2 linked regions of the Tistrella mobilis genome follow. Each later gene encodes a partner of the first gene's protein in a complex. Links are inferred from orthologs where the notes say so. Each region holds a gene or a part of one and is shown on either strand. Other genes may lie near its edges.

The links.
Region 2: the proteins of accC (region 1) and accD are in contact, whole or in part, in a solved structure (PDB 8UXZ), measured with the Escherichia coli proteins. The link is inferred for Tistrella mobilis from one-to-one orthologs.

The regions. Positions count from the first base shown.
Region 1 is NZ_CP121017.1:3,306,630-3,314,625, reverse strand. Bases 4,990-7,834 are described here. They hold accC (acetyl-CoA carboxylase biotin carboxylase subunit), read right to left. Parts: upstream 7,162-7,834; coding sequence 5,818-7,161; downstream 4,990-5,817. Other genes in these bases: aroQ (type II 3-dehydroquinate dehydratase), read right to left, coding at 7,650-7,834; accB (acetyl-CoA carboxylase biotin carboxyl carrier protein), read right to left, coding at 7,175-7,657; P7L68_RS20545 (DSD1 family PLP-dependent enzyme), read right to left, coding at 4,990-5,701. Also shown: aat (leucyl/phenylalanyl-tRNA--protein transferase), read right to left, coding at 1-154; P7L68_RS20560 (TIGR01620 family protein), read right to left, coding at 267-1,334; P7L68_RS20555 (YcjX family protein), read right to left, coding at 1,331-2,782; P7L68_RS20550 (glycoside hydrolase family 55 protein), read right to left, coding at 2,904-4,445; more of P7L68_RS20545, read right to left, coding at 4,571-4,989; more of aroQ, read right to left, coding at 7,835-7,996. UniProt on the Escherichia coli protein: This protein is a component of the acetyl coenzyme A carboxylase complex; first, biotin carboxylase catalyzes the carboxylation of the carrier protein and then the transcarboxylase transfers the carboxyl group to form malonyl-CoA.
Region 2 is NZ_CP121017.1:4,578,855-4,582,510, reverse strand. The notes cover bases 1-2,939. They hold accD (acetyl-CoA carboxylase, carboxyltransferase subunit beta), read right to left. Parts: upstream 2,011-2,939; coding sequence 991-2,010; downstream 1-990. Other genes in these bases: trpB (tryptophan synthase subunit beta), read right to left, coding at 2,934-2,939; trpA (tryptophan synthase subunit alpha), read right to left, coding at 2,065-2,928; P7L68_RS26280 (folylpolyglutamate synthase/dihydrofolate synthase family protein), read right to left, coding at 1-932. Outside these bases: more of trpB, read right to left, coding at 2,940-3,656.

The DNA of each region.
Region 1 (7,996 bases):
TGCGCAGCTTGCGCGGCAGGTGGAAGCCGTCCAGCGGCAGCACCCCGCGCCGGTCGGGGTCGACCCAGTAGAGTTCGGGAGTGTCGCCCGACTCGGCCATCGGGAAGATGCCGCAGACATAGGCGCGCAGCAGCAGGTCGGGCGTCAGATGCATGCCGGATGTCCCTGGGGAGGAAGCTGCTCCAGATGTGGGGTGGCAGGCCTCCCCGCTCAACCTGCACCCCATGCTCAACCTGCACCCTGCCGCCCCGATTGCAGGGGGGCGGTCAGCTGCCCGCCAGCATCCGCAGCATGTCGCGGCGCAGATCGGTGGTGCGCGGCCGCTTCACCGCCCGGAAGGGCAGGGGGCGGCAGGCTTCCATGGCGCCCAGCCCGATGCGGGCGGCGACCAGGCCGTTGACCACGCCCTGGCCCAGCCGGGCGGAAACCGCGGCGGCGAGCCCGCCGCCCAGCGCGTCGACGGCGGTATCCTGGCCGGCCTCGCCAATGCCCGCGACCGCGGCCGCCCCCAGGCTGCGGCGCACGATCCTCAGGCTGGCGATCCGCCCCGGGCGCACGCCGTAGAGCGCCGCCACCTCGCGCACCAGCCGGGCATTGCGCCACAGCACCACCGCGGCATCCAGCAGGGCGGCCGGGCTGGCGGCGGTTGCCAGCGCCGTGTCGCGGGCGGCAAGCAGCACCAGCCGGCGCGCCTCGGCATCGATCGGGGCCAGCAGCAGGCGTTCGGTCAGGGCCAGCGCCTCGGCGGCATCATGGGCATCGGTCAGCTGGGCGGTGAAATCCGCCCGGGCGGCGGCGAGGCCGGGCCGCGTCTCGTAGAGCGCGGCCACCCGTGCAGCGAGTGCGGCGGCGTTGGCTGCCGCGGCCGGGTCGTGGACGGCTGCCGGTGCCGCCAGTCGCCCGGCCTCGTCCCGCAGCCCGTCGACCCGGGCGAGCCGCCGGAGCGCCGCGATTTCGGCGCCGCCCAGAATGCCGAGCCCGCCGAGTGTGGCGACGCCCAGCCCGGTGACCATCCAGCCCAGCCAGTCGGCATGGGCGAAGGCGCGGGTGGCGAGGTCCCAGGTCTCGAAGCCGATCAGGGCCACCGCCAGGCCGCCGAGCCCGCCCCAGAGCAGCCGGCGGCCGGTGCGGCGCATCGCGGCCCCAGGCGCCAGATCCGGCATCAGCCCGCGACCGGCCAGGGCGACGGGCAGCGTCTCTTCCTCCGCCGGCCGTGCGGTCAGGGCGGCCGTGTCCGGCAGTTCCATGGGGCGTGCCGTCCCGGGCCGGCCGGTTGCGGTCGGGCGGGGCGGCGTCGTGGCCGGTTCGTCGAAAACACGCGGGCGGTCGGTCATCCGAGCCGGTCTCCGATCAGATGATCCAGTGCCTGATCCAGGCGGATATGGGCCATGCCGTGGCCGTCGCGGACCAGGCCCTCGGGCGGCAGGAAGGGCGGGAAGTCGAAACCGCCTTCGGCCGCGCGGGCCAGCGCCTCGGCCGGATCGGCCGGCAGTTCGCCCGGATAGACCACCGATGGCCGCTCGCGGCCGGCGATGCGGCCGCGCACGCAGGCGAGATTGCGGCCGTCATGCTCGGCGAACACGCTTTCCGCCGCCTTGACCGCGGCGATGGCCAGCGTGCGGGTCTCGGCGCCTTCGAAGCGGATCGCGCGGGCGGCATCGGCCACCAGCGACTGCATCAGCGCATCCAGCCGCGCATGCTGGGCGGCGGGCACCTGGTCGGCCTTGGTGGCGGCGAACAGCACCCGGTCGATGCGCACCCCCGACAGCAGCCGGCCGATCATGCCGTGGCCGCGGCCATAGCGGAAGGCGCCCAGGCTTTCGGTCAGGGCGAGCTTCAGATCGTCCACGGCGTCGGCCCCGGCGCTGAGCGCGCCGGGCAGGTCGACCAGCACCACCTGGCGGTCCAGCCGGGCGAAATGTTCGCGGAAGAAGCGGCCGACGATGCGCTTGCGATACTGGTCGAAACGCTCCGCCGCCACGGCATACAAACTGCCCGAGGGTGCGCGCCCCTTGGGCTCCGGCAGGGGGGAGAAGGCCAGCACCGGCGCGCCTTCCAGATCGCCCGGCACCAGAAAACGGCCGGGGCCGAGGCGCGAGACCGCAAGCCCCGCTGCGCGGCAGGCGATCAGATGCGCGCTCCAGCCCTGCCCCAGCTCGGCGAGGGTGACGTCATCGGCCGGGGCGGCCGGATCCAGCATTTCCAGCCGGGCGAGGAAGGGGCGGGCCAGCTCTGCCCGCCTGCCCTGGCGCAGCATGGCCAGCGCCTCGGCCGACCAGTCGGCGAAGCTGCGCTCGATGAGGGCCAGGTCCAGCAGCCATTCGCCCGGATAGTCGATGATGTCGAGCGTCAGCTCGCGCACCGGCCGGATCCGCCGGTCGACCAGACCGGCCGGTTTCCAGCGCAGCCCCATGCGCAATTGCGAGAGCATGCGGGTGGAGGCGGGCCAGCCCGGCGCCTCGCCATCGCTGCCGGCCAGGCGCGCCAGATGGGTTTCATAGGCGAAACGCGGGATCTCGGGATCGCCGGGCCGGCGCAGCTCGGCGCCGATCAGCCGGCCGTCGGCGCGGGCCTGCAGAAAGGGCAGGCGGTCGGGGAAGAGCAGGGCGCGGGCAACCGCGGTGGTGAACACGGTCTTGCCCGACCGGGCAAGACCGGTCACCCCCAGCCGGAGCGGCCGGTCGAGCAGAGACGCCGCCTCTTCTGCCAGCGCCTCGGGGGTGAGGCGGCGGGCAAGACGGCGGGCTTCCAGGCCCAGGCGATCGAAGGGAGAGGCGGACAAAAGCAGCGGTCCCGGTCGTTGAACGGTAACGCGGCCGACCGCGTCGCCCTTTCAGATCGGGAGCCGGAGACGCCGGGTCAACATGATGCGGCGAATCATCGCCGTGTCATCCTTCGGTGTGTCAGGGTGCGACCCGCAGTTCATAATCATAGGTGGACCCTGCAACCGCATTGGTCACCGTGAAGACGACCTGAACGCTGGTGGCGGAGATGGCGGCGATACGCTCGACACGGGCAGTCACCGCATTGTCCGAGCGTGTGGTGAGCATGACATTCACCTGCGACGGGCCGGGCGTGTAGCTGAGCGGCCGCGGGAAGGTCACGTAGCCGACCACCGGACCGGTCGCGGCGGTGGAGATCGTGCCGGAGGCAACGGCCTCCTTGGCAAGGAAGCTGGCGCCGAAACCGTTGATCAGCAGTTTCGAGCGGGCGCCGAGGCTGCCGGAATAGTGCTGCTGGCCGGTCACGACATAACTGTCCAGCTCCACATGGCAGTCATCGCCGGCCGGGGCGAACGAGGCGTTGGTCTCACACGACGAGATGCGCCCGTTGATCCGGACATTGTCCGCACCGTCGATCGACAGACCCTTGCCGCCGACGGCGCCGAAGGCGCGGATATCGGCCTTGCCGACCCAGAAGTCCGAAGCGGTGCTGGCGATCGCCAGGCCGGTGCCGGCCCCGCCGCCGCTGGCGCCGAGAACGCGCATCTGGCCGATCTTCACCCGCGAGGCCGAAACCTCCACACCATTCGCCGCCGGATAGACGTCGCCCATATTGCAGTTGGCGCGGATCATGCCGATGTCGCAGGGGCCGGCGATCTGCACGCAGGCGGGCGAGGACGAGTTGCGGGTCTGGATGATGTTGAGCAGGGTTTCGGTATAGCCCTCGATCAGGACGCCGTTCTCGGCGATCACGTGATCGCCCTGAACCGAAGACCTGAAGCGGACGCCGCCCCCGCTGCCGCCATAGGTGTGCACGCGGCCGATGCGGCAGCCGCCGTCACGGTTGTCGTCATAGTCGATGAAGAAGTGCCAGTCGCCATGCAGCACGTTCACCGAGCGGATGATATGGGCGTCGTGGGGGCCCATGAAGTGCACGCCATAGCGGCCGCTGCGGGCGGTGTCGATGTCGAGCACGCCTTCCCAGAGGTCGCGCATCACCCCGTCGACCGGCGTGGTCTCGATGCCCGTGCTTTTGCCGCAGGCATGGAAGAAGCAGTCGTCGACGGCATCGGTACAGGTGATCTTCATGTACCGGAACTTGCCGTAGCCTTCATAGCAGCGGCTGACGGCCTGCATGCCGTCCAGCGCCAGGCCCCAGACGCCGTAGCCATAGGGAATGCCGGTGTCGCGAACGATGGAATAGTCGCCGGCATTGTAGGTGTCGAAGCCGCGGGTCTTGATCAGCGCCGAGCCGGTGAAGCCGGTGGTGGGGCGGATCACCACGTCCCACAGGCCGCCGCCCGAGGTCAGGAAGACCCGGCTGTCCTGAATGAGCGGCGCCGAAATGCGGTAATAGCCGGCCGGAAACAGCACCGAGCCGCCGGTGGGCAGGCTGGCGGCATGGTCCATGGCGGCCTGGATGGCGGCGGTGTCGTCGGTCACGTCGTCGCCGACGGCCCCGAAATCCGTCACGCAGATAAGGCAGGCGGTAAAGATCGGCATCTTGATGATCCCCGGTATGGTGCGCCGCGCCGCCGGGCTGGCGGGCGGGGCTGACCGGGGAAGTCTGGGCGGTCTGGTTTATGATGTCGCGTCACCGGTTGCGGCCACATGCGGCCGCATCCCGGTCACCAGCCGCCGAAACGCGGCCAGATCGCCGGGGCGGCGCCAGTATCCGCCGGGATGACATGATAAGCGTCGAATTGTGCGGCGGTGGCGCAGGCATGGTTGGGCAGGATGCGCAGCACCGTGCCGACCGGCAGGTCCGGCGGCGTGGCCGTGCTGCCCGGGCGCAGGGCCAGGATGCCGTGTTCCTGATTGGCGCCGGTGACGATCAGATCCGGGATCACGCGGCCCGTGGCATCCGCCACCAGCCCATAGCCCTGATCGATCGCCTGGCCGGCCGTGCCGCGATCGCGCGACAGCGCCATCCAGCCGGCATCGACCAGGGTCCAGCCCCGGTCGGGGCGGTGGCCGATCACGGTGGTGGCGACCGAGAGCGCGATCTCGTCCACCGCGCAGACGCCGATGCCCGCCATCACCAGGTCGAAGAAGACATAGACCCCGGCGCGGAGCTCGGTCACGCCCGCAAGATCACGGGCGGCGAGCGCCGTGGGGGTGGAGCCGACGCTGACCACCGGGCAGGGCAGGCCGGCGGCGCGCAGCCGGTCTGCCGCCGTTACCACCGCCTGGCGCTCGCGTTCGGCGAAGGCCGCATGGGCCTCATGTCCCGAGACGTCGTAGCTGCCGCCGGCATGGGTCATCACCCCGCGGAGTTCCGCGCCGCCCTCCTGCAGGATCCGGCCGATGTCGATGATCTCTGCGGCATCGGGGGCGAGCCCTGCGCGCTTGCCGTCGCAGTCGATTTCGATCAGCGCCGGGATCGGGCCGGCTCCGGCCGCCACGATCGCCTGCGCCTGCTCCACGGAATCCAGGATCACCGCCAGATCGCAGCCTCGGGCCCTCAGCGCCTGCACCCGGCCGAGCTTTGCGGGCGTGATGCCGACCGCATAAAGGATGTCGCGCACGCCCGCCGCCGCGAAGACCTCGGCCTCGCGAAGGGTGGAGACGGTGGCCGGTCCGCCTGTGTCGGGCAGCATCCGCCGGGCGATCTCCACCGATTTGGCGGTCTTCAGATGCGGCCTGAAGCCCACGCCGAGCCCGGCGATCCGCCGGGCCATCCGGTCGAGATTCGCGGTCATCTTCGCCTCGTCGACCACAAGGCAGGGGGTCTGCAGATCAGGGGAGAGACCGGCCATGACAGGGCTCCACGAGAAGGGGGGGCTCCGCGAGAAGGGGGGCATGGGTTAAACGCAGACGGGCGGGCCGGAAACGCCTCCGGCCCGCCCGCCCCTTGATGCATGATGGTCCCGGGTCAGCCGCGATTGGCGACCAGGGCCTCCAGCCAGCGGATGTCGTAGACGCCGTCGACGAAATCCGGATGGCGGGCGATACGCTGATGCAGGGGCAGGGTGGTGTCGATGCCGCCCACGACATATTCCTCCAGCGCCCGGCGCAGCCGCATGATGCACTCGTTGCGGTTGCGGCCATGGACCACCAGCTTGGCGATCAGGCTGTCGTAATAGGGCGGGATACGATAGCCCTGATAGAGGCCGCTGTCCACGCGCACACCCAGCCCGCCGGGGGCGTGATAGGTGTCGACCAGCCCCGGCGAGGGGGCGAAGGTCTCGGAGTTCTCGGCGTTGATCCGGCACTCGATGGCGTGGCCCTGAATGCGCACGTCTTCCTGGGTGAAGCCCAGCGGCTGGCCGGCGGCCACCCGGATCTGCTCGCGGACCAGGTCGATGCCGGTGATCGCCTCGGTGATCGGATGCTCCACCTGCAGGCGGGTGTTCATCTCGATGAAGTAGAACTCGCCGTTCTCGTAGAGGAACTCCACCGTGCCGACGCCGCGATAGCCCAGCTTGCGCATGGCATTGGCGACGATCTCGCCCATGCGGGCGCGGTCTGCCGCATCGATCGCCGGCGAGGGCGCCTCTTCCAGCACCTTCTGATGGCGGCGCTGCAGAGAGCAGTCGCGCTCGCCCAGATGCACCACGGTCCCGAAGGTGTCGCAGAGGATCTGGATCTCGATATGGCGCGGATTGGCGAGATACTTCTCAAGATAGACCGCATCCGATCCGAAGGCGGCCTTGGCTTCGGCGCGGGCGGTCTGCAGCGCCTCGCGCAGGCCCTCGGCGCTTTCGGCCACCTTCATGCCGCGGCCACCGCCGCCGGCGGCGGCCTTGACCAGCACCGGAAAACCGATCTCGCGGGCGATCTTCATCGCCTCGGCCTCGTCGGTCACCGGCCCGTCGGTGCCGGGCACCAGCGGCAGGCCCAGCTCTTTCGCGGCGCGCTTGGCCTCGATCTTGTCGCCCATCAGCCGGATGTGTTCCGGGGTGGGGCCGATGAAGGTCAGGCCATGTGCCTCGACGATCTCGGCGAACTGGGCGTTCTCGGACAGGAAGCCGTAACCCGGATGAACCGCCTCGGCGCCGGTGATCTCGGCGGCGGCGATGATCGCCGGGATGTTCAGATAGGAATTGCGCGCGGGGGCCGGGCCGATGCACACGCTCTCGTCGGCGAGACGGACATGCATGGCATCGGCATCGGCGGTGGAATGGACCGCAACGGTGCGGATGCCCATCTCCTGGCAGGCGCGATGGACGCGCAATGCGATTTCGCCGCGATTGGCGATCAGCACCTTCTCGAACATGATCGCTCCCGCGTCACTCGATGATCGCAAGCGGCTCGCCGAACTCGACCGGCTGGCCGTTCTGCACCAGAAGCCGGCTGACGGTGCCGCTCCGCGGGGCGCGGATGTGGTTCATCACCTTCATGGCTTCGATGATCAGCAGGGTCTGGCCCTCGCGCACGGTCTGGCCTTCGGCGACGAAGGCCGGCGCACCCGGCTCCGGGGCCAGATAGACGGTGCCGACCATCGGCGAGGGCACGGCGCCCGGATGGCCTGCGGGGTCGGCGGCGGCCGGTGCCGCAGGTGCCGCGGCGGCCGGTGCCGCCGCGGGTGCGGCGGCGGCGGGCGCCTGGAACAGCATCTGCGGGGCCGTCATCTGCGCCGGTGCCTGGCGGGCGATGCGGATGCGACCCTCGCCCGCGCCGACCTCGATCTCGGTCAGGCCGGTCTCGTCGAGCAGCAGCGCCAGTTCGCGGATCAGGCCGGTATCGACGGCACGAGCCTTGGTGTCAGACATGCGATTGGTCCTTCGTGGCCGCGCGGGCCTGCCCCCCTGGGATCAGCCCGGCCATCGCCTCGATCGCCAGCGCATAACCCGCAGCCCCCAGGCCGCAGATCACGCCGACCGCCGTCCGGGACACATAGGAATGGTGCCGGAACGTTTCGCGACGATGGATATTCGACAAATGCACCTCGATCACCGGCAGTGCCGTCGCGGTGAGCGCGTCGAGCAGGGCGACCGAGGTATGGGTGTAGGCGGCGGGATTGATCACGATCCCTGCCGCAGAGGTGCGGGCGTCCTGTACCCAGTCCACGAGAACGCCTTCGTGGTTCGACTGGCGGAAATCGACGGCCA
Region 2 (3,656 bases), 1.3 Mb from region 1 along the record:
GGATCGAGCACCGGCAGCGCCCGGGCAATCTCCGCCGTCACCGGCTGCAACCGCCCCGGGTGGCGGACGGTGCGGAGCCCCTCGGCCAGGGCGGCGGCATGACCGAGCGGCGCCAGCGCCGGTATGTCTGCGGCGGCAAGTCGGGCGAGGGTGAGGGCGAGACCGGCATTCCAGGCCTGGTGGTCGCCGATCAGGGCCGGCAGTGGCCAGATGCCGTCGGCAGGTCCGCCGCTGATCACCAGGCGGTCCGCCTCCAGTGCCGCCTGCCAGTCGCGCCCCCCCTCCGTAAAGGGTGCCTGCATGCGCAGCGCGGCTGCACGGATCACCGCTGCCGCATCGGACATCTGCGCGACGGTGGCGGCGGGGCAGCCCTGCTTGATGATCGCCGCCTTTTCGGCCGCGATCAGCGCCGGGGTATCACCCAGGAATTCCATATGGTCGAGCGCGATACGGGTGATGCCGACCGCGGCAGGCCGGGCGACGAGGTTGGTCGCATCCAGCCGTCCGCCGAGCCCGGTTTCCAGGATGACCAGATCGGCCGGGGTCTCGGCGAAGGCCAGGAAGGCGGCGGCGGTGGTGATCTCGAAAAAAGTGATCGGCCGGCCGGCATTGACCTCTTCGATCCGGGCCAGGAGCCGGGCCAGCACCGGTTCGGCGATCGGCCGGCCGCCGAGGGCGATGCGTTCGTGGAAGCGGACCAGATGCGGTGAGGTATAGGCATGGGCGCAGAGCCCGGCGGCGCGGGCGATGGCCGAGAGATAAGCCACCACCGAGCCTTTGCCATTGGTGCCGGCCAGGTGGATCACCGGCGGCAACCGGTCCTGCGGATTGCCCAGCTCGGCGAGCAGGCGCAGGATCCGGTCGAAGCCGAGATCGATTTCGGTCGAATGCAGCCGGCCCAGCCGGTCGAGGATGGTGGCGCTGTCATCCATGGGCCGGCAGCCCCTTCACGTCGGATGGTACCCGGGCCTTCGGGGCCCGGGCGCAGTATCAGGCCTTGCGCGGCTCGTCGGTCGCAGCCGTACCCAGGGCGGGCTCGGTACGCGGTGTCGCCTCGGCGGCTTTCGTGGCGGCATTGCCGGCAGGCTTGCGCGGCGGGGTGACCGTGTTGGTCACCGGCCCGGCGATCGCCGAGCCGGGCTTGGGGGCGGCCGCCGGCGGCAGCTTCAGCAGCAGCTTCAGCGTCCGGGCCAGCGTCTCCTTCAGCGCCTTGCGCGGTACCACCATGTCGAGCATGCCGTGTTCCATCAGATACTCGGCGCGCTGGAAGCCCTCGGGCAGGGCCTCGCGAATGGTGGTCTCGATCACCCGCTGACCGGCAAAGCCGATCAGGGCGCCGGGTTCGGAGATGTGGATGTCGCCGATCATGGCGAAGGACGCGGTGACGCCGCCGGTGGTCGGGTCGGTGAAGACCACGACATAGGGCAGGCCGGCTTCCTTCACCCGGTCGACGGCGACCGTGGTGCGGGCCATCTGCATCAGCGACAGCGCGCCTTCCTGCATGCGGGCACCGCCCGAGGCGGGGAAGACGATCAGCGGGCGTTTCTTCTGCACGGCGACGGCGGCGGCCTTGACCAGGCCTTCGCCTACGCCCATGCCCATGGAGCCGCCCAGGAAATCGAAATCGAACACCGCAACCACGGCCGGCACGCCGCCGATGCGGCCCTCGCCCACCTGGATGGCATCGGTTTCGTCGGTTTTGGCCTGGGCTTCGCGCAGACGGTCGGTATAGCGCTTGCGGTCGCGGAAGCGCAGCGGATCGGCCGTCACTTTAGGCGTATCGATCCGGTCATAGGCGCCGTCGTCGAACAGCATGGCAAGCCGCTGTTTCGCCGGCAGGCGCATGTGATGGCCGCAATTGGTGCAGACATGCAGATTTTCCACCAGATCACGATGGAAGATCATCTGCTCGCAGGACGGGCATTTGTGCCAGAGATTGTCCGGCGTCGCGTCGGGCTTGCGGACCAGGGCCTGGATCTTCGGACGGACGAAGTTCGACAGCCAGCTCATGCGGTTGGGGTCTCCGTTCGGATGCCTGGGGCGGGGCGGGTCACGACGTCGCCGTCAGGCGCGGGCGGCAGCGCTCTGCACACCGCCTGCCAGCCGGCTGACCAGATCGCGGACCCGATCCGGCGCGGTTTCGGGCGCGCCGTCGGCCACCGCCTGTTCGACCTCCTGCACGATCGCCGAGCCGACCACGACGGCATCACCGATCGCCGCGAAGGCGGCTGCCTGTTCGGGAGTCTTTATACCGAAACCGATCGCCACCGGCAATTCGCTCGCCGCGCGAATCCGGGCGACCGAGGGCGCCACCCTGGAGATATCCGCCGAGGCGGTACCGGTGATGCCGGTGATCGAGACGTAGTAGAGGAAACCGCTCGCCCGGCCGACCACCGAGGGCAGACGCTCCACCGAGGTGGTGGGCGCGACCAGGCGGACCAGGGCGAGACCTGCGGGATCGGTGAAGCGGACCAGCTCCTCCTCTTCCTCGGCCGGCAGGTCGACCACGATCAGCCCGTCGACGCCGGCCGCGATTGCATCGGCGGCGAAGCGTTCGGCGCCATAGGCGTAGATCGGGTTGTAATAGCCCATCAGAATGATGGGGGTGTCGGTGTTGGTCGCGCGGAAGGCGCGGACCATGTCCAGCACCCTGATCATGGTGACCCCGGCGGCGAGGGCACGCAGCCCTGCCCGCTGGATCGCCGGGCCGTCGGCCATCGGGTCGGTGAAGGGCACGCCCAGTTCGATCACGTCGGCACCGGCCTCAGCCAGCGCGGCCAGTACCCGGGCGCCGGTTTCGAGGTCAGGGTCGCCAGCAGTCACGAAGGTGATCAACCCGGCCCGGCCCTCGGCCTTCAGCGCCGCGAAACGGCGATCGATACGGGCAGTGCCGCCCGGCACGGCGGAACGGTCGATGGTCTCAGCCATGGCGCTCACAGGTCCACTCCCAAGGCTTCGGCGACGGTGAAGACATCCTTGTCGCCGCGGCCGCACATGTTCATCACCAGAATGGCGTCGCGGGGCAGGGTGGGGGCCGTCTTGACCACCTGCGCCACCGCATGGGCGGGCTCCAGCGCCGGCAGAATGCCTTCAAGGCGGGCGCAGAGCTGGAAGGCGTCAAGCGCCTCGCGGTCGGTGACCGACTCATATTCCACCCGGCCGATATCGCGCAGCCAGGAATGTTCGGGGCCGATGCCGGGATAGTCCAGGCCGGCCGAGATCGAATGGGCGTTCAGGATCTGCCCGTCGGCATCCTGCAGCAGATAGGTGCGGTTGCCGTGCAGCACACCCGGACGGCCGCCGGCCAGCGAGGCGGCATGCTCGCCGGTCTCGATGCCGTGTCCCGCCGCCTCGACACCGATCATCCGCACGCCCTCTTCGTCGAGGAAGGGATGGAACAGGCCGATGGCGTTGGAGCCGCCGCCGATGCAGGCGACCAGCATGTCGGGCAGGCGGCCTTCACGCTCCAGCACCTGGACCTTCGTCTCTTCACCGATGATCGACTGGAAGTCGCGGACCATCATCGGATAGGGGTGCGGACCGGCGGCGGTGCCGATGCAGTAGAAGGTGTCGTCGACATTCGACACCCAGTCCCGCAGGGCTTCGTTCATCGCATCCTTGAGGGTCGCGGTGCCGGACGACACGCCGCGCACCTC